Regions from separate parts of the Streptomyces sp. NPDC048639 genome, predicted to be linked through region 2. Evidence: riboswitches for the same ligand, from Rfam matches in the RefSeq annotation. Region 2 holds a riboswitch; each other region holds the start of a gene.
The links. Region 2 has a riboswitch for thiamine pyrophosphate ahead of thiO (glycine oxidase ThiO). Riboswitches for the same ligand answer to the same signal wherever they lie in the genome.
Positions count from the first base shown of each region.

Region 1: another riboswitch for thiamine pyrophosphate. It lies ahead of thiC (phosphomethylpyrimidine synthase ThiC); the one in region 2 lies ahead of thiO (glycine oxidase ThiO).
Region 3: another riboswitch for thiamine pyrophosphate. It lies ahead of ACGFNH_RS08800 (thiamine ABC transporter substrate binding subunit); the one in region 2 lies ahead of thiO (glycine oxidase ThiO).

Region 1 covers NZ_JBICVP010000009.1:68,012-77,441, forward strand. Annotated here, with positions in the region: gene ACGFNH_RS24275 (DUF5326 family protein) at 64-276, shown strand; gene ACGFNH_RS24280 (YibE/F family protein) at 248-1,627, opposite strand; TPP riboswitch at 1,771-1,927, shown strand; gene thiC (phosphomethylpyrimidine synthase ThiC) at 1,920-3,698, shown strand; gene ACGFNH_RS24290 (YhjD/YihY/BrkB family envelope integrity protein) at 3,856-4,686, shown strand; gene ACGFNH_RS24295 (ice-binding family protein) at 5,122-6,528, shown strand; gene ACGFNH_RS24300 (DUF5819 family protein) at 7,175-7,717, shown strand; gene ACGFNH_RS24305 (HTTM domain-containing protein) at 7,731-8,840, shown strand; gene ACGFNH_RS24310 (hypothetical protein) at 8,927-9,070, shown strand; gene ACGFNH_RS24315 (NUDIX hydrolase) at 9,227-9,430, shown strand, end outside.
Region 2 covers NZ_JBICVP010000001.1:333,043-342,472, forward strand. Annotated here, with positions in the region: gene ACGFNH_RS01425 (YhgE/Pip family protein) at 1-485, shown strand, start outside; gene ACGFNH_RS01430 (TetR/AcrR family transcriptional regulator) at 530-1,141, shown strand; gene ACGFNH_RS01435 (phytoene desaturase family protein) at 1,514-3,070, shown strand; gene ACGFNH_RS01440 (hypothetical protein) at 3,130-4,101, opposite strand; gene metF (methylenetetrahydrofolate reductase [NAD(P)H]) at 4,137-5,054, opposite strand; gene thiE (thiamine phosphate synthase) at 5,200-5,862, opposite strand; gene ACGFNH_RS01455 (Rv2175c family DNA-binding protein) at 6,204-6,569, opposite strand; gene ACGFNH_RS01460 (NAD(P)/FAD-dependent oxidoreductase) at 6,659-7,831, opposite strand; TPP riboswitch at 8,055-8,146, shown strand; gene thiO (glycine oxidase ThiO) at 8,158-9,378, shown strand; gene thiS (sulfur carrier protein ThiS) at 9,375-9,430, shown strand, end outside.
Region 3 covers NZ_JBICVP010000003.1:109,626-119,055, forward strand. Annotated here, with positions in the region: gene ACGFNH_RS08790 (ABC transporter ATP-binding protein) at 1-736, opposite strand, end outside; gene ACGFNH_RS08795 (ABC transporter permease) at 737-2,389, opposite strand; gene ACGFNH_RS08800 (thiamine ABC transporter substrate binding subunit) at 2,446-3,522, opposite strand; TPP riboswitch at 3,518-3,627, opposite strand; gene rlmN (23S rRNA (adenine(2503)-C(2))-methyltransferase RlmN) at 3,659-4,765, opposite strand; gene ACGFNH_RS08810 (hypothetical protein) at 5,098-5,871, opposite strand; gene ACGFNH_RS08815 (asparaginase) at 5,999-6,982, shown strand; gene ACGFNH_RS08820 (phosphatidate cytidylyltransferase) at 7,061-8,182, opposite strand; gene frr (ribosome recycling factor) at 8,182-8,739, opposite strand; gene pyrH (UMP kinase) at 8,891-9,430, opposite strand, start outside.

The sequences.
Region 1 (9,430 bases), on a different contig from region 2:
ATCGAACGCAGCAACGACCCTTCCGGAAGGACCGGGAGCGAGAAGCGGAAGCAGGGGACGGACGTGGCGGTCAAGGAGATCTACGCGGGTCTGCCGTGGTGGGTGAAGTGGGTCGCGGTGCCCTTGCTCGCGCTCCTCGTCTTCGGCGGCATCATCCTCAAGGTGGTCGGCGTCGTCATCGCGCTGCTCTTCAAGGCGCTGGTGCTCGTCGCTCTCGTCGCCGGACTCATCTACGTGGTGCGGAAGTTCACTTCTTCCTCCTCCGGCGACCGCTAGCGGCCCGGGGGCGGCTCTCCGCCCCCGGCGCCGGCCGGTCCGCGGAGACGACCAGCGCGGCCAGGCCCGTGGTCACCGGCACCGACGCCACCAGCCCGATGCTGCCGACCAGGGTCCGTACGATCTCCTCCGCGACGAGCTCGCTGTTCGCCACGGTCCCCACATCGCTCTGCGCGACCGAGAACAGAAGCAGCAGCGGCAGGGCAGCGCCCGCGTACGCCAGGACGAGCGTGTTCACCACCGAGGCGATGTGGTCCCGGCCGATGCGCAGGCCCGCACGGTAGAGCTGACGCGCCGTCATCGCCTCGTCGGCCTGCTTCAGCTCCCACACCACCGACGTCTGCGTGACCGTCACGTCGTCCAGGACGCCCAGCGAGCCGATGACGACACCGGCCAGCAGCAGACCACTGAGGTCGATGCCGGGATAGAGGCCGTGGATCAGCCCGGTCTCGTCCGAGGTGTTCCCGGTGAGCTGAGCCCAGCCGATGAACACCGAACCCAGCAGCCCGATCAGCAGCAGGGAGACCAGCGTGCCGAGGGCCGCCACGGACGTCCGTGCGTTGAGGCCGTGGCAGGTGTAGAGGGCGATCAGCATGATCGCGCTGCTGCCGACCATGGCCACGATCAGCGGGTTCGAACCGTGCAGGATCGCCGGAAGGATGAAGAACGACAGGACGGCGAAACTGACGGCCAGGGCGATCAGCGCCATCAGCCCCCGCATCCGGCCCACCAGCACGACGGCGAGCGCGAAGATCCCCGCGAGCAGCGCCATGGGGAATCCGCGGTCCACGTCGGTGACGGAGTACTGCAGTTCGCGGGGGGCGCCGGGCGCGTACGCCACCACGACGCCCTGCCCGGTGGTCAGTTGACGCGGCGCGTCGGGCTGCACGATCTCCTCGAACCTCCGGCCCGAGTCCTTGCCCGAGGTCACCTCGACCGTCGCCCGCTTGCAGGTGCCGGGAGACTTCTCCGCGCCGCCCGGGGGCTGCGTCCGCGAACCGTCGGCGGACGGGGGCTGCTGCGGCTGGACGTTGACGTCCTTGCAGTCGACCTCCTCGACCTTCACGACCCGGCCGGACTCCGTCTGCCGGTCGAAGCCGACCCCGGACCGTTCGTGATCGGGCACCCCGCCCGGCCAGAGCACGATCAGGCCGGCGACCACGGCCACGGCGAACGGGATCAGCACCGCGGCGATGATCTTGCGCAGATGCTGGGAGACGGGCGCGGCAGGGCCGTGACTGTGGGAGTGGCTGTGCGAGTGGGGCTCGGGCGTTGGCGTCACCGCCCGATCATCGCAAGGACGGTGTGCGGCGTGATGCCCGCCGTCCGGTCCGCGGTCGGACGGCAACATGACCGCATCCGCATCCGCATCCGCACGCGCCTGCGCACCGGCGTCGGTCCCGACGACGGGACCGGTCCGGGGCCCGGCGCGACGTCCGCTCCGGGAGACCCCCTTTTCCCGTACCGGAACGACCCGTTACCGTGGTGGCGCCTTTCTGCACACGCGGGAGCTCGGAGCACCGGGCTGAGAGGGCGCTGACCTCCGTAGGGGGTGTCCGGCCGATGCCGGGGACCGTCACGGAAGCCGCTGCGTCGACCGCCGAACCTGTTACCGGGTAATGCCGGCGTAGGGAGTAGGTCTCATGACCATTCAGGACGCACGCACGCCTGCCAGCGGCGACTCGACCGAGATCGGCTGGCACAAGGACCACGTGACCGGTTCGCGCCCGGACTTGAGGGTCCCGGTGCGGCGAGTGCACCTCACCAACGGGCAGGACGTCACGCTCTACGACACCTCCGGCCCGTACACCGACCCCAATGTCGAAACCGATGTCCGCCGCGGCCTCGCGCCGCTGCGGGAGAACTGGATCATCACCCGCGGCGACACGGAGGAGTACGCCGGCCGTCCGGTGCGCCCCGAGGACGACGGCATCAAGCACACCTCGCCGCGCGGCGGCCTGCGCAACCTGGACGCGGTCTTCCCCGGCCGCCCGCGCCTGCCCCGGCGCGGGCGCGACGGGCGGGCCGTGACCCAGCTCGCGTACGCCCGCCGGGGCGAGATCACGGCGGAGATGGAGTACGTGGCGCTCCGCGAGAACGTCGCGCCCGAGGTCGTCCGCGAGGAGATCGCGGCGGGCCGCGCCGTACTCCCGGCGAACGTCAACCACCCGGAGATCGAGCCGATGATCATCGGCAAGCGGTTCCTGGTGAAGGTCAACGCCAACATCGGCAATTCCGCGGTCACTTCCTCCATCGAGGAGGAGGTGGACAAGATGACCTGGGCCACCCAATGGGGCGCCGACACGGTCATGGACCTCTCCACCGGCCGCAACATCCACACCACCCGCGAGTGGGTACTGCGCAACTCCCCCGTCCCCATCGGCACCGTCCCCCTCTACCAGGCGCTGGAGAAGGTCGACGGCAAGGCCGAGGAACTGACCTGGGAGATCTACAAGGACACCGTCATCGAGCAGGCCGAGCAGGGCGTCGACTACATGACGGTCCACGCCGGCGTCCGCCTCCCGTACGTCCCGCTGACCGCCCGCCGCAAGACCGGCATCGTCTCCCGCGGCGGCTCGATCATGGCGGCGTGGTGCCTGGCCCACCACAAGGAGTCGTTCCTCTACGAGCACTTCGAGGAGCTCTGCGACATCCTCGCCGCCTACGACGTCACGTACTCGCTCGGCGACGGCCTGCGGCCAGGCTCGATCGCGGATGCCAACGACGAGGCGCAGTTCGCGGAGCTGGAGACGCTGGGCGAGCTGAACCGCATCGCCAAGTCCCGTGGTGTGCAGACGATGATCGAGGGCCCGGGCCACGTCCCGATGCACAAGATCAAGGAGAACATCGACCTCCAGCAGGACATCTGCGAGGAGGCGCCCTTCTACACACTCGGCCCGCTGACGACCGACGTCGCCCCCGCCTACGACCACATCACCTCGGGCATCGGCGCCGCGATGATCGCCTGGTGGGGCACGGCGATGCTCTGCTACGTCACGCCCAAGGAGCACCTGGGGCTGCCGGACCGGGACGACGTGAAGACGGGCGTCATCACGTACAAGATCGCCGCCCACGCGGCCGACCTGGCGAAGGGACACCCGGGCGCGCAGGAGTGGGACGACGCGCTGTCGGACGCGCGGTTCGAGTTCCGCTGGGAGGACCAGTTCAATCTGGCCCTCGACCCGGACACGGCCCGCGCCTTCCACGACCAGACACTCCCGGCGGAGCCGGCGAAGACCGCGCACTTCTGCTCGATGTGCGGCCCGAAGTTCTGCTCGATGAAGATCAGCAGAAGCATCACCGAGCAGTTCGCCCCGGATCTTGCCGGGACCAGCGAAGAAGAGATCGCGGCGGGGATGATGGCCAAGTCGGCCGAGTTCGCCGCGCAGGGCAACCGGGTCTATCTGCCCATTGCGGATTGATCTTCCAGCGTTTTCTCGGTGTCCCCCAACAGGCGCGTTCGGAAAGTGGGTTGGGGGACACTGCTCTGCCCGCCCAGTGAGGCATGTGCAGTGCGCAGGGCAACTTCCGACAACAGGTGAGACCGCGGGACGTCGTCGACCGTGATAGTCCACGTGCATGCCGAAGAAGTCTCCACATGCCGGCACATCCCTTTTCGGACGGCTGCGCCGGGCATTCCGCGACTCGCCTGTCGGCCGGGGGTGGCGGCGCTCCACAGATCTTGAACTGGGGTCGCGTTCGCTGGGGTTCGCTGCGCTCGGACTCCTCACGTTGGTGCCGTTGCTGCTCGTTGTCTCCGCGGCCGATCCGGAGCGCGGGCGGGGGTTCGCGCAGTGGCTCGGGGACGGGCTCGGCGTATCGATGGCCTCCAAAGAGCAGGTCGAGGAGCTGTTCGCCCGGCCCGGCCAGGCTCTGCGGACCACGACTGCCTTCGGTATTGCTGCCCTCGCCGTATTCGGTCTGACCTTCGGGGCGGCGGTGCAGACCGGCTACGAGAAGGTCTGGGGTCTGCCCTCGGCCCGCTGGTACGCGAGGTGGCGGCACGTGCTGTGGCTCTGTGTACTCGTCGCATATCTCTTCGTTTCCGCCACCACCAGGCTGTGGCGGGGCTCCCTGACTGGCGGGTTCGCCGCAGCGCTGAGCGCTCTCCTGTTGTTCTGGTGGTCGCAGCGCATTCTGCTCGGCGGGCGGGTTCGCTGGCGGGCTCTGCTGCCCGGTGCGTTGGCCACCGTCATCGGCCTGGTCGGCCTCAGGGTCTTCTCCCGGCTCATCTTCTCGCCCCTGATCGCATCCAATGCCGTCACCTACGGTCCCTTCGGAACCGTCCTTGTCCTCCAGTCCTGGCTGGTGGGCGTGGGAGTCGTCGTATTCGGCGGTGCACTGGCCGGGCGTCTGCTGCACGAGGAGCTTCCACGCTTCACGCATGCATGGAAACGCGCCCGGAGTTGAGAGCGCTGAAGCACTCCGCGAAAGCGAAGGCCATCGCGAGAGTCCCGTCAGCGTTGCGCCCCAACCCGGCGAAGGTAGTGCTGAGACGCGGGATTCCTGCCGCTCGCGCCGCGGTTGTACCACCAAGCTCGGTCGGTTCACGTAACGCGCGTCCGGATAACGAGCGTTGACGAATCATGCTCCGAATTGGTTGGGATTCCTGGCCGGCCGACCCCGTGAAGGGGACAGGATTTCTCCGACAGCAACTCGCCGATGTAACTATTCGATTATCTGTATCGCGGTTGATGATTAGCTCCAGGATTCACCCATATGAATCCCGTGTGCATGTTTTCGGCGGGCTAGCATTGCAACGGCAAGAGTTGAGCGATTCACCGGGCATCGAAACGAGTCGCAGAAAAGAATTCGCCGCGTTTCCTCACAGGAGTGGGCCTCTCGATGACGCTGAAATACTTTGGAGCGCCCAAGCGGCGCACACTTGCGACCTGGTTCGCGGCGGTCGCCGTGATGATCGCAGGCGCCGTGGGCTTCGTACAGACGCAGGCCCACGCCATTGCGACCGCTGTCCCCCTGGGTACGGCGACCTCATTCGCGGTTCTGGGTGGCCAGTCGGTGACCAACACTGGTCCCTCCGTGGTCAACGGCGATCTCGGAGTGAGTCCCGGGACGTCGATCACCGGCTTTTTCCCGCCCGGCATCGTGAACGGGGTCATTTACCAACCCCCGAGTACCGTCCCCGCGGATGCCCAGACCGACCTGGTCGCTGCCTACAACAACGCCGCCGGTCAGGCATCGGATGGCACCCTCCCGCCGGACGCCGGTGGTCTGACGCTCGTTCCGGGCGTCTACAGCCGCCCCGCCGCCGCAGGGATGGGCCTCACCGGCACGCTCACGCTGGACGCGCAAGGCGACCCCAACGCCGTCTGGGTGTTCCAGATCCCAGAGGCGCTGACGACGGCCACGGGCAGCTCGGTGTCCCTCATCAACGGGGCCTCGCCGTGCAATGTCTTCTGGCAGATCGGAACCTCCGCCACCATCGGCTCGGGGACCAGGTTCGTGGGCACCATCATGGCGCTGCAGTCGATCACCTTGAACGACGCAGCGACCATCAACGGCCGGGCGCTGGCACGGAACGGTTCCGTCACGATGATCAACAATGTGATCACTCGCCCGCAGTGTGGCAGTGCGACGACCGGCGCCACCACGGGTGCGACAACAACGGGCGCCACCACGACGACGGGTGGCACCGACGGCGGACTGATCGGCGGCATCACCACCGGCGGTGTCACCAACGGCGGGGTCACCTCGGGCGGACTCACGACCGGCGGGGTCACCACCGGCGGCACCATCGCCGGCAACACCACCGGAGCGACCACAGGCGCCACCACCGGAGAGACCACCGGCGCCACCACTGGTGCGACAACCGGTGCGACGACGGGCGGTGCCACAACAGGTGCCACGACGGGTGGTGACACGACCGGCGCGACCACGGGCGCGACTACCGGTTCCATCACCGGCGGCAACGGCGGCGGCGACCACGGACGACACCACGGCCGCCATGGCCGTGATCACGGTGACCAGGGTGACCACCACGGTCGGCCGGGCGGTGGCGGTGGCCATGGCCAGTATCCCGGTGGCGAGGGTGAGCACCACGGCGGCAAGGGTCAGAAGCCGGGCGGCGAGGGTGAGCACCACGGCGGTAAGGGCCAGAAGCCCGGTGACAAGGGTGAGCACCACGGCGGCAAGGGCCAGAAGCCTGGCGACGCGGGTGAGCACCACGGTGACAAGGGTGACAAGGAAGCGCGCGACAGCTACGAGGAAGCGCAGAAGCAACTCTCCTGGTGACCAAGAGACACCGGCAGCACTCCGGCAACAACGGAGAGCGGCCGAAACACCAGGGATGACGAGCCTCGTCGCACGGACAGCGGGACCGGGACGGCCTTGCTGATTCGCGAGCCACAGGGTGGCGAATCAGCAAGCCGGACAGCCCTCTCGCTTCCTATGGGGGCCGGTCCGACACGACGGCTCCAACGAGGGCGCGAGCCCTCCGACGCGACGGCTCGCAGTGGATGAATGGGCGGCACGCGGCGGATCCTCTCGGATTCCGCCGCGTGCCCGCCCCGGATCAGGCACCGGGGAAGACGGATGACGCCCCTCGTCACCCCGGTCCGCAACGCAGCCCCGTTCTGAACGAGGGGCCGCGAACATGTCGGCGGGGGCGCGGATGTGCGCAGGAAGCTCGGGAGAAGCAGATGCGTGCAGTCAGGATGGGGAAGGACCGGGTGCGGCCGTGCTGGGTGGCATTGAGTCAGTTCATGTGAAGGAACCCCGTGAACGGGGGGAAGAGGGGGGCGCGAACGGTGCACCACCGGCGCCACCGTCCTCCGGCGGGCAGAGTGGTCCCTCCCAGGGGCTCTCCGGACTACCGCAACCGCTCAGGACGGCGATCAGCCTCGCGGTCGCGCTGTGCTTGGCAATCTCAGTCGTCCACGTGCTTCTGCTGTTTCTGCACGTGGCCCCCTCGAACAGGATTTCAAAGTCTTACAGCAAGCCGATCAACGCGTGGGTCTATCCCCTGTTCGAACAGAACTGGCGACTCTTCGCTCCGGAACCGGAGTCGGTCAATCGGCACATCTCGGTGAGGACCAGGCTGACTGCCGCTGACGGCACGGTCGAGGTCGGCGACTGGTTCGACCTGACAGCCGTCGACAATGCAGCGGTCAGGCACAACCCGTTCCCGAGTCATACCGCGCAGAACACGCTGCGCCGGGCCTGGACCACGTATCTCGAATTGCACGGCAGTGAAGATCAGTCACGCACAGAGCGGGCTCTGATGCTGAAGAAGTATCTGCGCAACATCGCGGCGGAGCGCGTCGCCGCCCACCGGCACCAGGCATTTGACAGCATTCAACTCCGGGTCATCACGCTGCCGATCACGTCGACCGGCTCAGTGAGCAGTCCTCAGCGGACAGCACCAGCCCCTGTCGACACGCGGTATCTGCCGTGGTGGAAGACGCCATCCCATGCGAACTGAGCAGGCACCAGATATGACACCCTCGCCGCGCCCGACGGCATCGCGGACCGACGACGCCACCCAGCGACTGCACGACCTCCATGTGGCGCTCCGCACCAAGCTCACAGAACAACCGATCTCCTTGTACGCGGCAGCAGTGCTGCGCATCGGATACGGCCTGCTCTATTTCGCTTTCCTCCTGCGGGAGTTCGGGCACCGTGACGAGATCTGGGGCCCCGGTTCACCGTGGACTCCCGAACTGGCCACCCAGCTGTTCGACCAGACGGGCTGGTTCAGCTTCCTCACGCTGTCCGACAGCCGGGCGTACTTCGAGTTCTGCTACGCGTCGGCCCTCGTCATCTCCGCGCTCTTCGCGCTCGGCTGGCGCACCAGGGCGGTGTCCGTGCTGTTCGCAGCCGTGGTGGCCTGCTTCCACGCGAGGGCCATCTACATGGCGGACGGAGGAGACAACCTGATGCTCCTCATGGCCGTGTACCTCTGCTTCACCGCCTGCGGTCGACGCTGGTCCCTCGACGCCCGCAGGGCCCGGCTCGGCGTCCCCTCGGAAAGCGCAGTACAGCTACCGTCCCGATCGAGTGCGACCGAGATCAGGTCCCAACTCGGCTCCGCACGCCGCATCCTCGTCACGACGCTGCACAACTGCGGCATGTTCGTCATCGCGGTCCAGGTCTGCCTCCTCTACGCGTCGACGGGCTTGTACAAGGTGCAGGGGGAAACCTGGGCGAACGGGACGGCTCTCCACTACGTCCTGAACCTCGACCTGTTCCGGCCGTGGCCCGCGTTGTCGCACATGGCGGACGGGTATCCGATGATGCTCGTCGCCGTCGGATATCTGACGGTTCTTCTCCAGGTGGCCTTCCCGTTCACCCAGTTCGGCCGGTTCAAGTACCCCGTCCTGGCTGTGCTGCTCGGTATGCACATCGGTATCGCGATCCTCTTGGGGCTCCCGCTCTTCTCCGGCGCGATGATCGTCGCGGATGCCGTCTTCCTCCCGGACCGCTTCTACACGTTCCTGGCACGCACGTGCCGGCGCGCATTCCAGCGGGCACGCTCCGCCGGGCCGGGAGCCCCGTCACCCGCAGAAGCTTCTCTCGTACCGGCGCAATCCGGGCCGGTCGGCTGAGCCGTACTGCACGACCTGTGGGCACGCCCAGCCCCCCCCGAAGAGGGGCACCGAGTCCGCCCTCCTGGTGCGGAGTGATCGTCTCGATGAAGATCAGTAGAAGCATCACAGAGCAGTTCGGCCCTGACGCGCCTGTGACCAGCGAAGATGAGATTGCGGCGGGGATGATGGCCAAGTCCGCCGAGTTCGCGGCTCAGGGCAACCGGGTCTACCTGCCCGTTGTGGAGTGATCTTCTAGCATCTCCGCGTCCCCCGGCGCAAGTGTCGGGGGACGCTGCCGTCTTCACTGCAGCGATATTCGTCAGTGTGACGTGAATTGGGGGAAGGCGGCCACGTGGTGGCGCTGCTCTGGAATGCTTGGAGGTACTTCGAGAGGGGCTGCCGCAATGCAGTGGAAGATCCATGGGGAACGTCCGATCTACGAGAACCCTTGGGTGAACTTGTGGCTGACTGACGTTGAGCAGCCGGATGGGCGTCGGTGGGAGTACCACGTCGTCAAGCTCCGCCACTTGGCTGTCGCTGTGGTCGTGAATGCCCGTGATGAGGTTCTGATGATGTGGCGCCATCGGTTCATTACGGACGCCTGGGCC
Region 2 (9,430 bases):
GGCGCATCGCCCTGGCCGGCTGGCTGCCGGTGGCCGCGCTCGGCATGCTGCAGACGGGGGCCCTGATGTCCGTACTGCACTGGGGACTCGGCCTGGAGATGGCGCGCGCGGCCGGCACGGTCGGCTTCCTGCTCCTGACCACGGCCTGCTTCGCCGCCATCGTGCAGTGGCTCAACGCACGCTTCGGGCCGGCGGGGCGGATCCTCGTCCTGGCGCTGCTGATGCTCCAGCTCACCTCGGCGGGCGGCACGTATCCCGTGCAGACGAGTCCGGGCTTCTTCAACGCCGTCCACCCGTTCCTCCCGATGACGCATGTCGTCGAGGGCCTGCGGCGCCTCATCAGCGGTGGCGGGCTGGAGCCGGTGTGGCAGGGGACCGCGGTGCTGCTCGCGTACACCCTCGGGGCGCTCGCCCTCACGGCGTGGTCCGCCCGGCGCAAGCAGGTGTGGACCCTCGACCGGCTGCACCCGGAGCTGAGTCTGTGATGTCCGCCACCGGAACCCGCCCCGCGGCGGGCAGAATCGACGGCATGAACAGCAGCACTACGCGACGCCGCCAGGCGACTCGCGCGAAGCTCTACGAGGCGGCCGTCACCCTCATCGCCGAGAAGGGCTTCTCCGCCACCACGGTGGACGAGATCGCCGACCGCGCGGGCGTCGCGAAGGGCACGGTCTACTACAACTTCGCCAGCAAGACCGAGCTCTTCGAGGAACTGTTGCGGCACGGGGTGGGCCTGCTCACCGGCTCGCTGCAGCAGGCCGCGGACGAGGTGGCCGAGAGCGGCGGCAGCCGGGTGGACGCGCTGGACGCGATGATCCGCGCCGGACTGGTCTTCATCGACCGCTACCCGGCCTTCACCCAGCTCTACGTCGCCGAGCTGTGGCGGACCAACCGCGCCTGGCAGTCGACGCTGATGGTGGTGCGGCAGCAGGCCGTCGCGGTGGTGGAGAACGTGCTGCGCGAGGCCGTCGAGAACGGGGAGCTCAACGACGAGATCGACGTACAGCTGACGGCCGCGGCCCTGGTGGGCATGGTGCTGGTGGCGGCACTGGACTGGCAGGCGTTCCAGCCGGAGCGGTCGCTGGACGATGTGCACGCGGCGCTGTCCCGGCTCCTCCAGGGCCGGGTCAGCGGCGGATAGGGGCGTACGGGGGGCCGTCCCGTATACAGCAAAGACAAGCGCCGCCCGCCGCGGCTCGATCCCCCCGAGCCGTGACATGGCGGCGCTTCCCCCGTGATCCCCCGTTCCCCCGTATCGCGGGCGTTCCTCCCGGGCCCCCCGTGGCCCCGGGCATCACCCCCGCGATTTCCCCTCCGTCCGGGGAGCCGCGCCGTTCCGCCGCCCCGTGCCGGCAGTGCCGGCGCCGCGCCCCTTCCGTGATGTCCACTCTTTCGTTCGCGCAGGTCGGCGCCCATCCGCGCGGCTACTCAACCCGGCGGATAGGTACCCCTACTCAGTCCCTCCGCTCCCGTCCTCACGCGCACGCGGGGAGCCTCGGTAGGGTCTCGTCCCATGGCACGGATTGCGGTGATCGGCGCCGGCATGGGCGCGATGGCGGCCGCGGCCAGGCTGGCCGTGGCAGGCCACCGGGTGGCGGTGTACGAACGCGGGGAGACCTACGGGGGCGGTGTGCGCCGCTTCGAGCGCGAGGGGTTCGGTTTCGACACCGGCCCCGGCCTCCTCCATCTGCCCGCCGTCTACCGCGACTTGTTCCTCAAGACCGGCAAGGAGCCGCTGGAGAGCTGTGTGGAGCTCTCCCAGGTCGACCCCGCGAGCCGGCACGTCTTCGCCGACGGCACCGACGTCTCGCTGCCGAACGCCTCGCGCGCGGGCGTCGTCTCCGCCCTCGACACCGCGCTCGGCGCGGGCGCCGGTGAGCGCTGGAGCGATCTGGTCAACCGCGCGCGGGACGTCTGGGACGCCACCCGCCGCCCGCTGCTGGAGGAGCCGCTGCACGACGACTGGCGGACGCTGACCCGGGATCCGTACCCGGCCGTGCGCCGGGGGCTGCTGCGCCGCGGTGCCCGCACGCTCGCCGAGGTCGCCCACCGGGAACTGGAGGATCCGCGGCTGGGTGCGCTGCTGGAGAGCCACGCGCTGGCGTACGGGATCGATCCGCGCGACGCCCCGCCGAGCGCCGTGGTCCTGCCGTACGTGGAGCAGACCTTCGGGAGCTGGTACGTCCGCGGCGGCATGCGGGCGCTCGCGCACTCCCTCTACGAGCGCTGCCTGGCCCGGAAGGTGGAGTTCACCTTCGGCGCCGAGGTCGACGTCATCACCGAGAAGGACGGGCGGGTCTCCGGCCTGCTGCTGGTGGACGGCACCGAGGTGGGCGCCGATCTGGTCGTCGCGGGCGTGGACCCCTGGGTGCTCGCGGTCATGGTGGGCGACTCCCCCGTCGCCTTCACCAGGCTGTACGAGGCGCGCGACGTGCTGCCCCGGCTGCGCCGTCCCCGCGCCCGCTTCACCGTGCTGCTCGCTCTCCGGGGTGCCCGGCCCTCCGGAGCCGCTCACCGCACCGTGGTGCACACGGCCGACCGCGACGCGGAGTTGGCCTCGGTCTTCGGCACCGGCGGCGGCCCGGCCGCGCGGCGCGCCCCGTGCGAACGGCCGACGGTCACGGTGCTGCGCCCCGACGACCCCGCGCAGCGCCCCGACGACGCGCACGAGGCGGTCACCCTGGCGGTGACCGTGCCCGGCCATGCCGAGGACGCACCGGATGCGATCGACTGGGCGGCCGACGGCGTCGCCGAGGACTTCGCGGAGCGGATGGTCTCGGTCGCCGAGGCGGCGATACCGGATCTGCGCGAGCGGCTCCTCTGGCGCGAGATCCGTACGCCCGCGGACGCTGCCGACGAGACGGGGGTGGCGGGCGGAGCCGTGCCGGGGCCCTCCCTTGCGGGGGCTCGCGGGGAGCAGCTCCGCGCGGCCAACCGCACCCGGCTGCCGGGGCTCTACACGGTCGGCGGCTGGTACCACCCGGGCGGCGGGCTCGCGCACGCCGGGATGTCGGGCGCGCTGGTGGCCGGACTCATCGTCGAGGGTGACGACTGGCGCGGCTCACAGTGAGCGGCGCGCCCTGACCGGTTCGGGCCGCGTCGCGCGCCCGTCGCGGTGCCGTGTCCCGGTCAGTACCGGTACTGGTCGTCGTAGCCGTTTCCGTTGCCGTTGCTGTAGCCGTTCCCGTTCCCGTTCCCGTAGCCGTTGCCGTAGCCCTGCTGGTACGGGTACGCCTGCTCGTCCGGCAGTTCGCCGGGCTGCTGCTGGTCGCCGGTGCCCTGCTGCGGCGCCCACACCCCGCCGGGCGGGGTGTCGCCGTACTGGCCCTGGGAGTTGGTGCCGTACGGGTCGGCGTACTGGCCGTAGTCGTAGCCCTGCCCGCCGTAGGACGCGTACGGGTCGTAGTTCTGGGCGCCGGTGTCGGTGCCCGGATACGGGTCGGTGTACGCCTGGTACTGCCCCGTCCCGTAGTCGTACTGCCCCGCGGCCGCATAGCTGCCCGGGTCGCCCAGCGGGTCCTGCTGCTGGCCGTAGTCGCCGTAGGCGGGCGTGGTCGCGTAGGCGGAGGTCGCCGCGTACGCGCCGCGGTTGTCCTGGCCGGCGCCCAGACCGTCGTACGCCGCGTCGCTGTAGATGCCGTACTGGCCGGTGTCGTCCGGCATCGGCTGCGGCTGGTAGACGTCGCGGGGGTCCTGCCCGGCCTCCTGCTGGTACTGCTCGTACGGCTGGTACTGCTGCTGGTACTGCTCGTCCCCGGGTGCTTCGAGACCGGAGACCTCGAGCGTGGGGTCGGCGTACTCGGCGACGTCCTCCTCCTCGTCCTTGCGGCGCCGGTTCTCGACGATGCCGTTGCGGAGCGCCCAGCCGGTGGAGAAGCCGCGCCGGAAGGAGAGCGTGACGTAGGTCTGGCCGACCGCGAAGGCGGCCGCGCCCGCCCCGATGACGACGACCGACTGCGTCAGCACGCCGATGACCACGCCGAGGAAGCCCACGAAGGCGAGCAGGCGCCATCGCAGTCGCGCCTTGTACTGCAGGAGGACCTCGCCGAGCAACCACAGCGCGACGACGCCAAATGCGATGTAGAGGACCGTCCAGCCCATGTCCGCCCCTCTTCCGCCGCTTTTCGGCCTAGCCGTCAGGACTGTTGGGACAGTCCCAGATTCTCGTAGATTTCCAGAGTCGCTGTGGAGTGGTTCAACGTAATGAAATGCAACCCGGGGATGTCCTCGGACATCAGCCGGGCGCACAGCTCCGTCGCGTACTCGATCCCCACCGAGCGTACAGCCGCCGGGTCGTCTTTGACCGAAAGGATTCTTTCCGCCAGCTCGGGCGGGAAGGCAGCGTTGCTGAGCTGGGCGAATCGCTCGATCTGCCGGACGTTGGTGACCGGCATGATCTCCGGGATGATCGGCGTGCTGCAGCCCGCGGCCTCGACGCGGTCCCGCAGCCGGAGGTAGTCGTCGGCGTAGAAGAACATCTGCGTGATCGCGAAGTCCGCACCCGCACGGCATTTGTCCACGAAGTGACGTACGTCGGAATCCCAGTCCGCGGAGCGGGGGTGCATCTCGGGGAAGGCGGCGACGCCGACACAGAAGTCGCCCGACTCCTTGATGAGCCGGACGAGATCGGCGGCGTACTGGACACCCTGGGGATGGGCCACCCACTCCCCCATCGGGTCGCCCGGCGGGTCCCCGCGCAGCGCCAGCATGTTGCGGATCCCGGCGTCGGCGTAGCGGCCGATGACATTGCGAAGCTCGGCGAGGGAGTGGTCGACGGCGGTGAGATGGGCGACGGGGGTGAGGGTGGTGTCGGTCGCGATGCGCTCGGTGGCCCGTACGGTGCCGTCGCGGGACGAGCCGCCCGCGCCGTACGTCACGGAGACGAAGGTGGGGGCGACCGCCTCGATGCGGCGGATGGCGTTCCAGAGGGTCCGCTCGCCCTTCTCCGTTTTCGGGGCGGCAAACTCGAAGGAATAGGACCGCTTGCCTGAGGCAAGCAGGTCACGGACGGTACGCGCGCGGTCCATTCTGGTGGACGCAGTGCCAAGGGCCATAGGGGCAGGTTAACCAGCGGCCGGGCACAGCCCCAACAAAAGCCGACGATATGCCGGGTTGGCCCGGATCCCGTCCACCACTCGGACAACCCGTCCGGTTACGCACCGCGCTCGCCGCGACGGTGACGGCCTGCTGATGCTCCGCTCACGCCCCGCGTTCGCGCAGCCGCTTCGCCAGATCCGCCGCCGCCGCGCCGGGGTCGTCCGCGTCCGTGATCGCCCGGACGACGACGACCCGCCGCGCCCCGGCGTCCAGCACCTCGTCCAGACGGGACGCGTCGATGCCCCCGATCGCGAACCAGGGCCGTACGGGCTCCAGCGACGCCGCATACCGCACGAGCGGCAGACCGGGGGCATGGCGGCCGGCCTTGGTGGGGGTGGGCCAGCACGGACCGGTGCAGAAGTAGTCCACACCGGGCTCGGCCACCGCCGCGTCGACCTCCGCCTCGGCGTGCGTGGAGCGCCCGATGACCACGGAGTCGCCGAGGAGCGCGCGGGCGGCGGGCACGGGCAGGTCGCCCTGGCCCAGATGCAGTACGGCGGAGCGGCTCGCATGGGCCACATCGGCCCGGTCGTTGACGGCGAGGAGCTTGCCGTGGCGGCGGCAGGCGTCCGCGAAGACCTCGAGATGCTCCAGCTCCTCCGCGGCCTCCATGCCCTTGTCGCGGAGTTGCACGATGTCCACCCCGGAGGCCAGCACCGCGTCGAGGAACTCGGGCAGATCGCCCTGGCGCTTGCGCGCGTCGGTGCAGAGATAGAGCAGGGCGTCGGCGAGCTGGTCGCGGGCGGTGGGGGCTGCGGCGGCCATGGGTTCCCCTCCCCGGGTCGGCGGTGTGCGGGCCGGAGGTCCGGCCCGCACACCGTACGGGGTTGCCGGTCGGGGCATCGAGGCGCGGTCACCGGGGAGGACGCGTGCGCGCGTCCATCCCCGCGCCGCGCAGGGAGGCTGCGCAACCGCACGGGAAGCTGCCGCACCGCGCGGGAGGCCCACCTCACCGCGCCGGAGGCCACCGCGCTGCGGGCAGGCGGTACTTCACGCCCGGGCGGCAAGGCCCGGACGCTCGCGCCCGGACGCCGTGCGGCCGGGCGTACGGACACCGGTGCGGTGAAGGACCCGCTGCGGGCGCGGTGCCCTGCGGTGCGATGCGGTCAGACGGCGAGCGCCTGGGCGCGGCGCTTCACCTCCGTGCCGCGGTTCTCACGCAGCGCCTGGGCCGGCGTGCCTGGCAGGGTCGGGTCCGGCGTGAAGAGCCACTCCAGCATCTCCTCGTCGGTGAAGCCGTCGTCCCTGAGGAGCGTCAGCGTCCCGGCGAGGCCCTTGACGACCTTGCCGTCACCGACGAATTCGGCCGGCACCTGCAGAACCCGGTTCTCTCCGCGGCGGACCGCGATGAGCTGGCCCTCCTTGACGAGCTGCCTGACACGGGTCACCTCGACGCCCAGCCGTTCGGCGACGTCGGGGAGGGTGAGCCAGGCGGGAACAAGCGCATCGGTCTTGGTGTCAATCTCGGTCACGGACACCAGCCTGCCATCCCGGACTGACAGCCGGTAGCAGAGCGCGGCCGGGCGGGGCTGATCGTCGGCCCTCCGCCGGTGGCTCCGCCTCAGCCCAGGACGGCCGTCTTGAGCGGTACGGACTGGTCCGCGGCCCGTTCCGGGTCGAGCCGCGCGCCCTGTTCGATCAACCGTCGCCCCTGCGCCAGATCCCGCGGCCGGCCCACGGCCAGCAGCGCCACCAGGACCCCGTCGCGCAGCCAGCAGACCGACCACGAGGCGCTGGTCGGGTCGCCCCGCCAGACCGTGGTGTCGGCGCCGGAGTGATGCCCCGCGTACTGCACGAACCGGCCGAACTGCTCGGACCAGAAGTAGGGCACCGGGTCGTAGACGGATCCCGCGGTCTCCTCGCCGACGATGTTCGCGGCGACCGTGCGCGGCCCCTGCAGCGCGTTGTCCCAGTGGTGCACGAGAAGGCGCACCCCGTAGCGGCCGGACGGGAAGGACGCGCAGTCGCCGACCGCGTAGACGTCGGGCTGCGAGGTGCGCAGACGCTCGTCGGCACGGACGGAGCCGTCCGGGCACAGCTCCACATCGGAGTTGGTCAGCCAGGCCGTGGTGGGGCGGGCCCCGATGCCGACGAGCACGGCGTCCGCGCGCAGCCGCTGTCCGTCCTCCAGCACCACCGCGCCCGCCTCGACCGCCGCCACCCGGGCGCCGGTGATCAGCCGGGCGCCGTTGTCCGTGTACCAGGCGGCCATGTGCTCGGCGACCTCCGCCGGGAGGGCCCCGGCGAGCGGCCGGTCCGCGGCCTCGACGACGGTCACCGGGCAGCCGGCCTCCAGCGCGGCGGTCGCGAACTCCGCTCCGATCCAGCCCGCGCCGACCACCACGACCTCCTGCCGGCCCTCGAGCACGGGGCGCAGCCGCTCCGCGTCGTCGAGGGTGCGCAGCACGTATACGCCGGGTTCGGCCTCGGTGCCGGGGAGGGTGACCGGTTCGGCGCCGGTGGCGATGACCAGCGTGTCGTACGGGACGGGCCCGTCGGCGGTCTCCAGGACGTGCCGGTCGGGGCGGAGTCTGGTGACGTGTCGGCTCAGCAGCAGGTCGATGCCCAGGGCCGGGAAGTCGATCTCGAGGGCGGATCCGTCGGCCTTGCCGAGGAGCACGGCCTTGGAGAGCGGCGGCCGGTCGTACGGCTCGTGCGACTCGGCCCCCAGCAGTGTGATCGAGCCCCTCCAGCCCCGCTCGCGCAGGGCGACCGCCGTCTGCACCCCGGCCATTCCGGCGCCGACGATCACGACCCGCTGCTCTGGCTGCTTGTCATCGCTCACACGATCACTCTAGGACGGCTTCGGGGGCGGGCCGCAGACGCGCGCGTCGAGATCTCTGACACAGCATCACGTACGCCGGAGTGTGCCGCGGGCCGGGCGCCCCCCGCGCACACCCGGTGCCGCTCCCTTACTCCCCGTCGGAGCCAGGGACTATGGTGGCGGATCGAGAGCACTCGCGGGAGCCCGGACGCACCGGGCTGAGAGGGAGGCTGGACGGCCTCCGACCGTACGAACCTGATCCGGGTCATGCCGGCGAAGGGAGGGGCCGGGCGCCCATGCACGCATCCGACACCAGCAGTTCACACGGTCCTGGCGGGCGGGACGGACCCGCGCCCGCGGGCTACGACGTCCTCGTCGTCGGGGGCGGGATCATCGGCCTCGTCACGGCCTGGCGCGCGGCCCAGCGGGGCCTGCGCACGGCGGTCGCCGATCCGTCGCCGGGCGGCGGCGCCGCGCAGGTCGCCGCCGGCATGCTGGCGGCCGTCACCGAGCTCCACTACGGCGAGGAGACCCTCCTCGGGCTCAATCTCGCCTCCGCCGAGCGCTATCCGGACTTCGCGGCCGAGCTGCGGGAGGCGAGCGGGCTGGACATCGGCTACCGCGCCTGCGGCACCCTCGCCGTCGCGCTGGACGCCGACGACCGCGCCCATATGCGCGAGCTGCACGCACTCCAGCTCCGGTACGGGCTCGACTCGCAGTGGCTGACCGGGCGCGAATGCCGCCGCCTGGAGCCCATGCTCGCGCCCGGCGTACGCGGCGGCCTCCGCGTGGACGGCGACCACCAGACCGACCCGCGCCGCCTCGCCGCCGCCCTCCTGCGGGCCTGCGAGCGCGCCGGTGTGGAGCTGCACCGCTCCTGGACCCGGCGGCTCACGGTCGTACGGGACCGGGCCGTGGGCGCGGTGCTCGACGACGGCAGCGAACTCTCCGCGGAGCAGACCGTCCTCGCGGCGGGGAGCCGGAGCGGGAAGCTCGACGGAGTGCCGGAGGACGTGGTGCCGCCGGTCCGGCCGGTCAAGGGGCAGGTGCTGCGGCTGCGCGTTCCCGAGGCGTACCGGCCGTTCCTGTCGCGGACCGTACGGGCCGTGGTGCGCGGCGGGCAGGTCTACCTCGTACCGCGGGAGAGCGGTGAGCTGGTGATCGGCGCCACGAGCGAGGAGCTCGGGTGGGACACCACGGTCACCGCGGGAGGGGTCTACGAACTGCTGCGTGACGCCCACGAGTTGGTGCCCGGCCTCACCGAACTCCCGCTCGTCGAGACCCGCGCGGGGCTGCGTCCCGGTTCCCCGGACAACGCGCCCCTGCTGGGGCCGACCGAGCTGCCGGGCCTGCATCTGGCGACCGGTCACTACCGCAACGGCGTGCTGCTCACGCCGGTCACGGGCGATGCGATGGCCGAGGTGCTGGCCACCGGCGAACTCCCCCAGGAGGCCCGCCCGTTCACCCCACAGCGTTTTCTGTCCGCACCCCGCCGACTCCAGGAGTTGCCCGTATGACCGTCTCTGTGAACGGGGAGCCGCGGGACGTCCCCGCGGGGACCACCCTCGA
Region 3 (9,430 bases), on a different contig from region 2:
CCCGTACGGTCGCCGGAACCACGTTGTCGAAGCCGAGGAAGCGGGCGACGAACTCCGACGCCGGATGCTGCCAGACCTCCAGCGGCGTGCCGGTCTGCTCGATCCGCCCCTCGCGCATCACCACCACCCGGTCGGCGAGCGCGAACGCCTCCCCCTGGTCGTGGGTGACGGCCAGGACCGTGGTCCCCAACCGGCCGAAGAGTTCGCGCAGTTCGACGACCAGGCGCTCCCGCAGGCTCCGGTCGAGCTGGCCGAGCGGCTCGTCGAGCATCAGCAGCCGTGGCTCCGGCGCCAGAGCGCGGGCGAGCGCGACCCGCTGCTGCTCGCCGCCCGACAGCTCCGTGACGGCCCGCCGCTGCGCCCCGGGCAGTCCGACGAGATCCAGCAACTCCCCGACCGCACGGCGCTGTTCCGCGCGCGGGACCCGGCGCATCCGCAGCCCGAAGGCCACGTTGCCGCCCACGTCGCGCTGCGGGAAGAGCTGGTGGTCCTGGAACATCAGGCCCACTCCGCGCCGGTGCGCGGGCACACCGCTCTGGTCCCGCCCTGCGAGCAACACCCGCCCGGCGTCGGCCCGTTGCAGCCCGGCGACCACGCGGAGCAGGGTGGACTTGCCGCTGCCGCTGGGCCCGAGGACGCAGACGGTCTCGTGTCCGGCGACTTCCAGGTCCACCGAGTCCAGCACCGCGCGCCCGCCGAAGCGTACGGTCACGCCGTCCAGTCGCAGCAGGGACATCTAGAACCCTCCCGGGCGGTCGGCCGGTGCCCCCGCAGACGTCCGCGGGGCGATGCGCTCCAGCGCCAGCAGCGCGCCCGCGCACACCAGCATGAGGATGGTGCTCAGGGCCATCGCCTGCCCGTAGTTGAGCTCGCCCGCACGCCCCAGGAAGCGAGCCACGGCGACCGGAAGCGTCGGGGTGCCGGGCCGGGCGATGAACACCGTCGCGCCGAACTCCCCCAGCGACACCGCGAACGCGAAGCCCGCCGCCACCAGCAGCGCCCTGCGCACCAGCGGCAGGTCCACCTCGCGCCAGGCGCGCAGCGGGGAAGCACCGAGGACAGCGGCCGCTTCGCGCAGCCGCTCGTCGACGGCGCGCAGGACGGGCAGCATGGTCCGTACGACGAAGGGCACGCCGACAAGGGCCTGGGCCAGCGGCACCAGCAGCCACGAGGAGCGCAGATCGAGCGGCGGCTCGTCCAGGGCGATCAGGAAGCCGAAGCCGACGGTCACGGCGGAGGTGCCGAGGGGCAGCATGAGCAGCGCGTCGAAGCCCCGTACGAGCCGTCCGGCGCGCCGGGTCAGGGCGGCGGCCGCGAGTCCGCCGATCAGCAGGGCGATGACCGTGGCCGCGGCGGCGTACCGCAGGGAGTTCCCGACGGCCTCCAGCGGGGCCACGAGGAATGTGCCGCCGCTGCCGGCGGCCGACTGCAGGGCCCGGTAGAAGGTGAACCCGTACCCTCCGGGTGCGGCGAGCGACCGCTCGATCAGGACACCGAGGGGCAGCAGGATCAGGACCGCGACCACGGCCAGCACGCCCGCGAGCAGTGCCCATTGGCCGGGCCCCTGCGGGCGCCGGGCCGTCCGCGCGGGGTCCACGAGCGCGAGGGCGCTCTCCCGGCGCCGTACCGTCCAGGCGTGCAGCGCGAGGATGGCGGCGACCGCGGCGAACTGGACGAGGGTGAGGACGGCGGCCGTCGGCAGGTTCAGGAGCTGCGCGGTCTGCCGGTAGATCTCGACCTCCAGCGTCGCGTAGCGCGGCCCGCCGAGGATCTGCACGGCCCCGAAGGAGGTGAAGGTGAAGAGGAACACCATGAGGGCGGCGGCCGCGACCGAGGGCGCCAGCGCGGGCAGCGTCACCCGGCGCCAGGCCGCGAAGCGGCTCGCGCCCAGGACGCGCGCCGCCTCCTCCTGACGCGGGTCGAGCTGGGCCCAGAGCCCGCCGACGGTGCGGATCACGACCGCGTAGTTGAAGAAGACATGGGCGAGAAGGATCGCCCAGACCGTGGTGTCCAGGCGGAAGCCCCACAGGTCGTCGAGCATCCCGCCCCGGCCGAGCAGCGCGAGGAAGGCGGAGCCGACGACGACCGTCGGCAGCACGAACGGCACCACCACGACCGCCCGCAGAACTTCCTTGCCGGGGAAGGCGAACCGGGCGAAGACATAGGCGCCGGGCAGCGCGATCGCGAGGGTCAGCGCGGTGGAGGCGGCGGCCTGCCAGGCCGTGAACCACAGGACGTCCAGGACGCCCGGATCGGTCAGCGCCTGGGCGGCCCGCCCCAACCGCCAGTGTCCGCCCTCCTTGAGGCCCCGGCCGACGATTGCGGCGACCGGGTATCCGAAGAAGACACCGAAGAAGGCGGCGGGCACGGCCATGAGCGCGAGCCGCAGCGCCGTCTCCCGGCGGCCACGGGGCCGGGACCGGACGGGTTCCGCCTCGGCGGTGGTTACTTCAGGACCAGCGAGGACCACTGTTCGACCCACTGCTCACGGTTCTCGGCGATCTTCCCGGGCGCCATCGTCGCGGGCTTGTCGATGCTCTCGCCGTACTTGCTGAACAGCTCGGGCAGCCGGGCGTCCTGGCGCGCCGGGTTGACGAACATCTTCAACGGGACGTCCTCCTGGAAGGTCTTGCTCAGCAGGAAGTCCAGCAGCGCCTTGCCGCCCTTCTCGTTCTTCGCGCCGTTCAGCAGCCCCGCGAACTCGATCTGCCGGAAGCAGGTGCCGGTCGCGACCCCCGTCGGCGCCTCCTTCGGCTGCGGCTTCATCTCCAGGACCCCGGCGGGCGGGCTGGAGGCGTACGACACCACGAGCGGCTTGTCGCCCTTGCCCGCGCCCGAGAAGCGGTCGAAGTAGGCCTGCTCCCAGCCGTCGACGACCTCGACGCCGTTGGCCTTCAGCTTCTTCCAGTAGTCCTGCCACGTGTCCTCGCCACGGGACGCGGCCGTGCCGAGGAGGAAGCCGAGGCCCGGGGAGGACGTGGCGGCGTTCTCCGTGACCAGGAGGTTCTTGTACGCGGGCTTGAGCAGGTCGTCGAAGGTGCGCGGCGGCGCGAGCTTCTTGCCGGCGAAGTACTTCCGGTCGTAGTTGACGCAGATGTCGCCGGAGTCGACGGGTGTGACGCGGTGCCGGTCCCCGTCGAGCCGGAGCGCGGCCGGGACCTTGTCCAGGTCCTTGGCCTCGTACGGGGTGAACAGGCCGGCGTCGAGGGCCCGGGAGAGCAGGGTGTTGTCGACGCCGAAGAAGACGTCGCCCTGCGGATTGTCCTTGGACAGGACGGCCTGGTTCACCGCCGAACCGGCGTCACCGCCGCGCAGCACCTCGACCTTGTAGCCGGTCTCCTTCGTGAACTGCTTGAGGACCTTGGCCGAGGCCTGGAAGGAGTCGTGGGTGACAAGGGTGACGGTCCTGCGGTCCGCGGCCTTGTCTCCGGTGTCGTCCGAGCCGCCGCACGCGGCGAGTGCCGAGACACCGAGGGCGCCGAGCAGCGCCGCGCCCATGGCACGCCGAAGGTTGGTGTTCATCGTTGAGCAGACTCCCTACGCCGGTATTACCCGGATCAGGTCCGAGGGTCTGCGGCGTCGCACGGCCGCACTCTCAGCGCTCGGTGCGCTCCCCTGTCGGAGTGTTCATTTGTACGAATGCACGCTATCAGCGCCGTCAACGCTCGGTCGCGGCCAGCTGCCCGCAGGCACCGTCGATCTCCTGCCCCCGGGTGTCCCGTACGGTCACGGGCACACCGTGCGCCTCGAGTGCGGCGACGAACGCCCGCTCGTCCTCGGGGCGGGAGGCGGTCCACTTCGACCCGGGGGTCGGGTTCAGCGGGATGAGGTTGACGTGCACCCGGCGGTTCTTCAGGAGCCGGCCGAGGAGATCGGCCCGCCACGCCTGGTCGTTGATGTCCCTGATCAGGGCGTACTCGATGGAGATCCGGCGGCCGGACTTCTCCGCGTACTCCCAGGCGGCGTCGAGGACTTCGCGCACCTTCCAGCGGGTGTTGACCGGCACGAGGGTGTCGCGCAGCTCGTCGTCGGGGGCGTGCAGGGACACCGCGAGACGGCACTTGAAGCCCTCGTCGGCGAAGCGGAGCATCGCGGGCACGAGACCGACGGTGGAGACGGTGATGCCGCGCTGCGACAGGCCGAGGCCGTCCGGCTCCGGGTCGGTGAGGCGGCGGATGGCGCCGACGACCCGGTTGTAGTTGGCGAGCGGCTCACCCATGCCCATGAAGACGATGTTGGACAGCCGCGCCGGGCCACCCGGGATCTCGCCGTCGCGCAGCGCCCGCATGCCGTCGACGATCTGGTGCACGATCTCGGCGGTGGAGAGGTTGCGGTCGAGCCCGGCCTGGCCGGTCGCGCAGAACGGGCAGTTCATGCCACAGCCCGCCTGCGAGGAGATGCACATGGTGACCCGATCGGGATAGCGCATCAGCACGGACTCGACGAGCGTGCCGTCGAAGAGCCGCCACAGCGTCTTACGGGTCGTGTCGTCGTCGCAGGAGATGTGCCGCACCACGGACATCAGCTCGGGCAGCAGCCCGGCGGCCAGCTTCTCGCGCGAGGCTGCGGGGATGTCGGTCCAGGCCGCGGGGTCGTCGGCGTACCGGGCGAAGTAGTGACGCGACACCTGACCGGCGCGGAACGGCTTCTCACCGAGCGCGGCCACGGCGTCACGGCGCTCGGCGGGCGTGAGATCGGCAAGGTGCCGCGGCGGCTTCTTGGCACCGCGCGGCGCGACAAAGGTGAGTTCTCCGGGTGCAGGCATAACTGCACCAGTGTGGCAGATCAACTACGGCGCCCCAGGCCGGAGCGGTGGGAGACCGGTCACCCCCGGGCCCCGTCTCCTATGGCCGAAGGCGGTCGATGGCCTCTCTGCCGTATGAGACCTCGGGGGCCGGACGAACTCATCGGCGGCACAAGGTCACGTCCAGCGGCTACGACAACGGCCCCGCGCCCACCGCGCCAGGACATCGGACGGAAGGCAGCGAGCAGGGCACGCCGGAGTGGTAGCAGAACGTTCCCGCAGGGCGGCCTTCCGTAACCGTTCGCCCTCCGATCCTGTGCGGTCCCCCTTGCATCACCACGCCTGGCATCCGTTCACGCCGGGCCGTCGTCCCCCGTGCCCCGGGCCGTCTCCGCGCGGGTGCGTTCGTACGCGGCGCGGTCGCGGATCTCCCAAGCGGCCTGGCCGATGGCGAGGACTCCGCGTGCGGGGAGGGTGACGTCCCCGATGCGCGGACTCTCCCGGAGGCGGACCGGGGACCCCAGGTCGATGCCGTCGAGCGTGGCCCGCGCATGGTCGATGAAGTACATCTGCTGCGGCATCAGCGTTCCGGTGTGACCGCTGGGCATCACACCGGACAACTGAAGCCGCCCCAGGCCCAGGGCGCCTGCGAGGCGCTCTCGCAGCCGGAGCAGGAAGGGGGAACGCCAGGTGGCGGCCGGCATGCCTGCACCGGCGGCGTTGAGGAGGGTCAGCAGCGGGGTGACGGACGCGGTCAGGGTCCAGTCCAGTGCAGGTGAGTCGGCCCCGTCCATCACGACCCGCAGGGACGCCGGCCCCGTCCAGGTCAGCTCGATACGAGCATGCGCCGTACGGACACACGCCGGGCCGTAGTAGCGGGGGCAGGCGGTGTCGAGACGCGGCCCGTCGACGTAGAGCGACCACCGGCCCTGCGGGTCCCGGTGCCAGAGCGTGCGGTAGGGGGCGAAGGAGTTCTCAGGGAAGACCCGCAGGGCGAGGACGTGCCCGGAATCGAGGGGGAGCCCGAAGACGCCCCAGCCCTTCACGTACTCACAGCCGGGCCATGGGGCCTCGCCGCGCCCCATGGGGAGTGCCGAGAGCCGGGAGGCCAGGTCGAGCATGCTCATCACCCCGCGCGGTCGGGCGGCCCCCGCCTCAAGGGTAGGGCGGTACGCAGCCGGACGCGGTCCGCGCTCCGGTACGGTGAGGCGGCCCGGCGGCCGTGCCGGGTACAGGGGATGGGGGGAACGGCGCATGCGCGTCGCACTGTTCGCACTCGGCGGCACCATCTCGGTGTCCGGCGGGCCCGGCCGCGACGGCGGGGTGCCGCGACTGACCGGGGCCGAAATCGCCACGGCCGTACCGGGGTTGGCCGAGGCCGGGATGGAGCTCGATGTCCGCGACGTCCAGGCCGTGCCCAGCGCGAGCCTGACCTTCGCGCAGGTGCTGGACGTGGTGGCCGCCGCCTCCTCTGCGGTGCGGAACGGTGCCCTCGGCGTCGTCGTCACCCAGGGCACGGACACCCTGGAGGAGACGGCTTTCCTGGCCGATCTCGTCTGGCCGCACGAGGCACCCCTCGTCTTCACCGGTGCGATGCGCAAGCCCACGCTCGCCGGCGCGGACGGCCCGGCGAACGTCCTTGCGGCCGTACGGGTCGCTGCCTCGGACCGCGCCCGGTCCCTGGGCGCGCTGGTCGCCGTCAACGACGAGATCCACGCGCCGCGATGGGTCCGCAAGGCCCACAGCACCAGTACGGCGACCTTCGTCTCCCCCAACGCCGGCCCCGTCGGGCACGTCGTCGAGGGACGGGTGCGGATCATGGCAGTGCCGCCGCGCCACGAGCCTCTACCGCTCCCCGCGGAGCCCTTCGCCGCGGCGCGCGTCGCCCTCCACTGCGTCACGTTCGACGACGACGCCGCACTCCTCGGCACGGCCGCGGACACCTGTGACGGTCTCGTCGTCGCCGGTTTCGGGGTCGGCCACGTGCCTTCCGCGCTCGCGCCGGTGCTCGGCACCCTGGCCGAACGTATGCCGGTCGTGCTGACGTCACGGACGGGCAGCGGGTCCGTGTTGCGGAACGCCTACAGCGCGGCCGGGTCCGAGACGGACCTGCAGCGGCGGGGGCTGATCAACGGCGGGATGCTCGACCCGTACAAGGCCCGGGTGCTGCTGCGTCTGCTCCTGGCCACCGGTGCGGGGTCCGAGGAGATGGCGGCGGCCTTCGTCCGGCATGGCTGAGCGGGGCCGACGGGCACGGCGACATGGCGAAGGGGCCCGCACGCAGAGCGGCGGACCCCTTGATGTCGTACGTCCCGGTCAGCCCGAGCCGACGAAGACCACCAGCAGCAGCCAGACCACGGGCGCGGTCGGCAGGAGCGAGTCCAGCCGGTCCATGATCCCGCCGTGGCCCGGCAGCAGGTTCCCCATGTCCTTGATCCCGAGATCTCGCTTGATCATGGACTCGCCGAGGTCGCCGAGGGTGGCGCTGACCGCCACGGCGAGACCGAGCAGCAGCCCCTGCCACCAGCTCCCGCCGTCGATCAGGTACTCCATGCACAGCGCGCCCGCGGCCATCGCGAAGCCCACGGCGCCCAGCAGCCCTTCGCGGGTCTTGCCGGGGCTGATGCGCGGGGCGAGCTTGTGCCGGCCGAAGCGCCAGCCGATGGCGTACGCGCCCGTGTCGCTGACGACCGTGAGCAGCAGGAAGGTGAGCACACGCCACGGGCCGTCGTCCGCGGCGAGCATCAGGGCCACGAACGAGGCCAGGAACGGCACGTAGAACGCGGCGAAAACACCGGCCGTGACGTCCCGCAGATAGTCCTCGGGAGGCTCGGCCATCCGCCACACCAGTGTGGCGAGCGCGGTCAGGGCCATGGCGACCGACGCGCCCTCCGCGCCCCGCAGATAGCCGGCCACGACCATGGCGGCCCCGCCGACCGCGAGCGGTACGAGCGGGATGCGGATGTACTTCTTCTCGGAAAGCCGGGAGGAGAGTTCCCACAGGCCGACGATCACCGCGGCAGCGATCACCGCGACGAAGACGGCCTTCTCGATGAAGAGCGACGCGATGATCACCGCGCCGAGGCCGAGACCGACCCCTATCGCGGCGCGCAGGTCCCGCCCGGCCCGCTTTTTCTGCGGGGCGGCCGGCGGCTGCGGCGGAGGGCCGCTGTGGCGAGCGGCCCCCCGGTCACGGTCGTCCTGGTTACCGCCGGAGTCGGACACGCTGGGCATGGCCCGAGTCTGCTGCCCTTCGGGCATCCCGTGCGCGGGACCCGCCGGTGCGGACCCCTGGTCTATCGGTCTCCAGAAGCCGGCGGCCGACGGCACCGCGCCGTGGCTCCCCCTGGCTTCGCCGGGGACACCCCGTTCGGCATGGGGAACCGGTGCCCCACCGGCCCAGGGCATGGGGCGGCCCCCCCAGGAAGAGTCGTTCATCAGACCTCGAGCAGCTCGGCTTCCTTGTGCTTGAGCAGCTCGTCCACCTGCGTCACGTGCTTCGCCGTGGTGTCGTCGAGCTCCTTCTCGGCGCGGCGGCCCTCGTCCTCACCGACATCGCCGTCCTTGATGAGCTTGTCGATGGACTCCTTGGCCTTGCGGCGGACGCTGCGGATCGAGATCTTCGCGTCCTCGCCCTTGCCCTTGGCGACCTTGATGTACTCGCGACGGCGCTCCTCGGTCAGCTCCGGGAACACCACACGGATGATGTTGCCGTCGTTCGACGGGTTGACCCCGAGGTCGGAGTCGCGGATCGCCTGCTCGATATTGCGCAGCGCGCTCTTGTCGAAAGGAGTCACGACCGCCATGCGCGGCTCGGGCACCGAGAACGACGCCAGTTGGTTGATCGGCGTCATCGCACCGTAGTAGTCCGCCACGATCTTGTTGAACATCGCCGGGTGCGCACGCCCGGTGCGGATCGCGGCGAAGTCTTCCTTGGCGACCACGACGGCCTTCTCCATCTTCTCCTCGGCCTCGAGGAGGATCTCTTCGATCACCACTTGCTCCTGGTCTCGTGAGTGAGCACAGCCTCGCCCCTCGCGCGTGTTTCCTGCACGGTGTAGGACCGGCAGGTCGTTGTCCATCCCCGTGCCGGGCTGTTCGTGCGGCCCGGAGTTGCCGGGTTTCCCCGGCCGTACGGGTCGGTGGTCAGGCCCGCGTACCCTGATCGCTGACGAGCGTGCCGATCTTCTCACCCTTCACCGCACGCGCGATGTTGCCCTCGGCGAGCAGCTCGAAGACGAGGATCGGAAGCTTGTTGTCCATGCACAGAGTGATGGCGGTGGCGTCGGCGACCTTGAGGCCGCGGGCGATGACCTCGCCGTACTCGAGCGCGTCGAACTTCACCGCGTCGGGGTTCTGCTTCGGGTCGGAGTCGTAGACCCCGTCCACGCCGTTCTTGCCCATCAGAAGCGCCTCGGCGTCGATCTCCAGGGCGCGCTGGGCGGCGGTGGTGTCGGTGGAGAAGTACGGCATGCCCATGCCCGCGCCGAAGATGACGACGCGCCCCTTCTCCAGATGCCGTACTGCCCGCAGAGGGATGTACGGCTCCGCGACCTGTCCCATGGTGATGGCGGTCTGGACGCGGGAGTCGATGCCCTCCTTCTCCAGGAAGTCCTGGAGGGCGAGGCAGTTCATGACCGTGCCGAGCATGCCCATGTAGTCGGAGCGGGCCCGGTCCATGCCGCG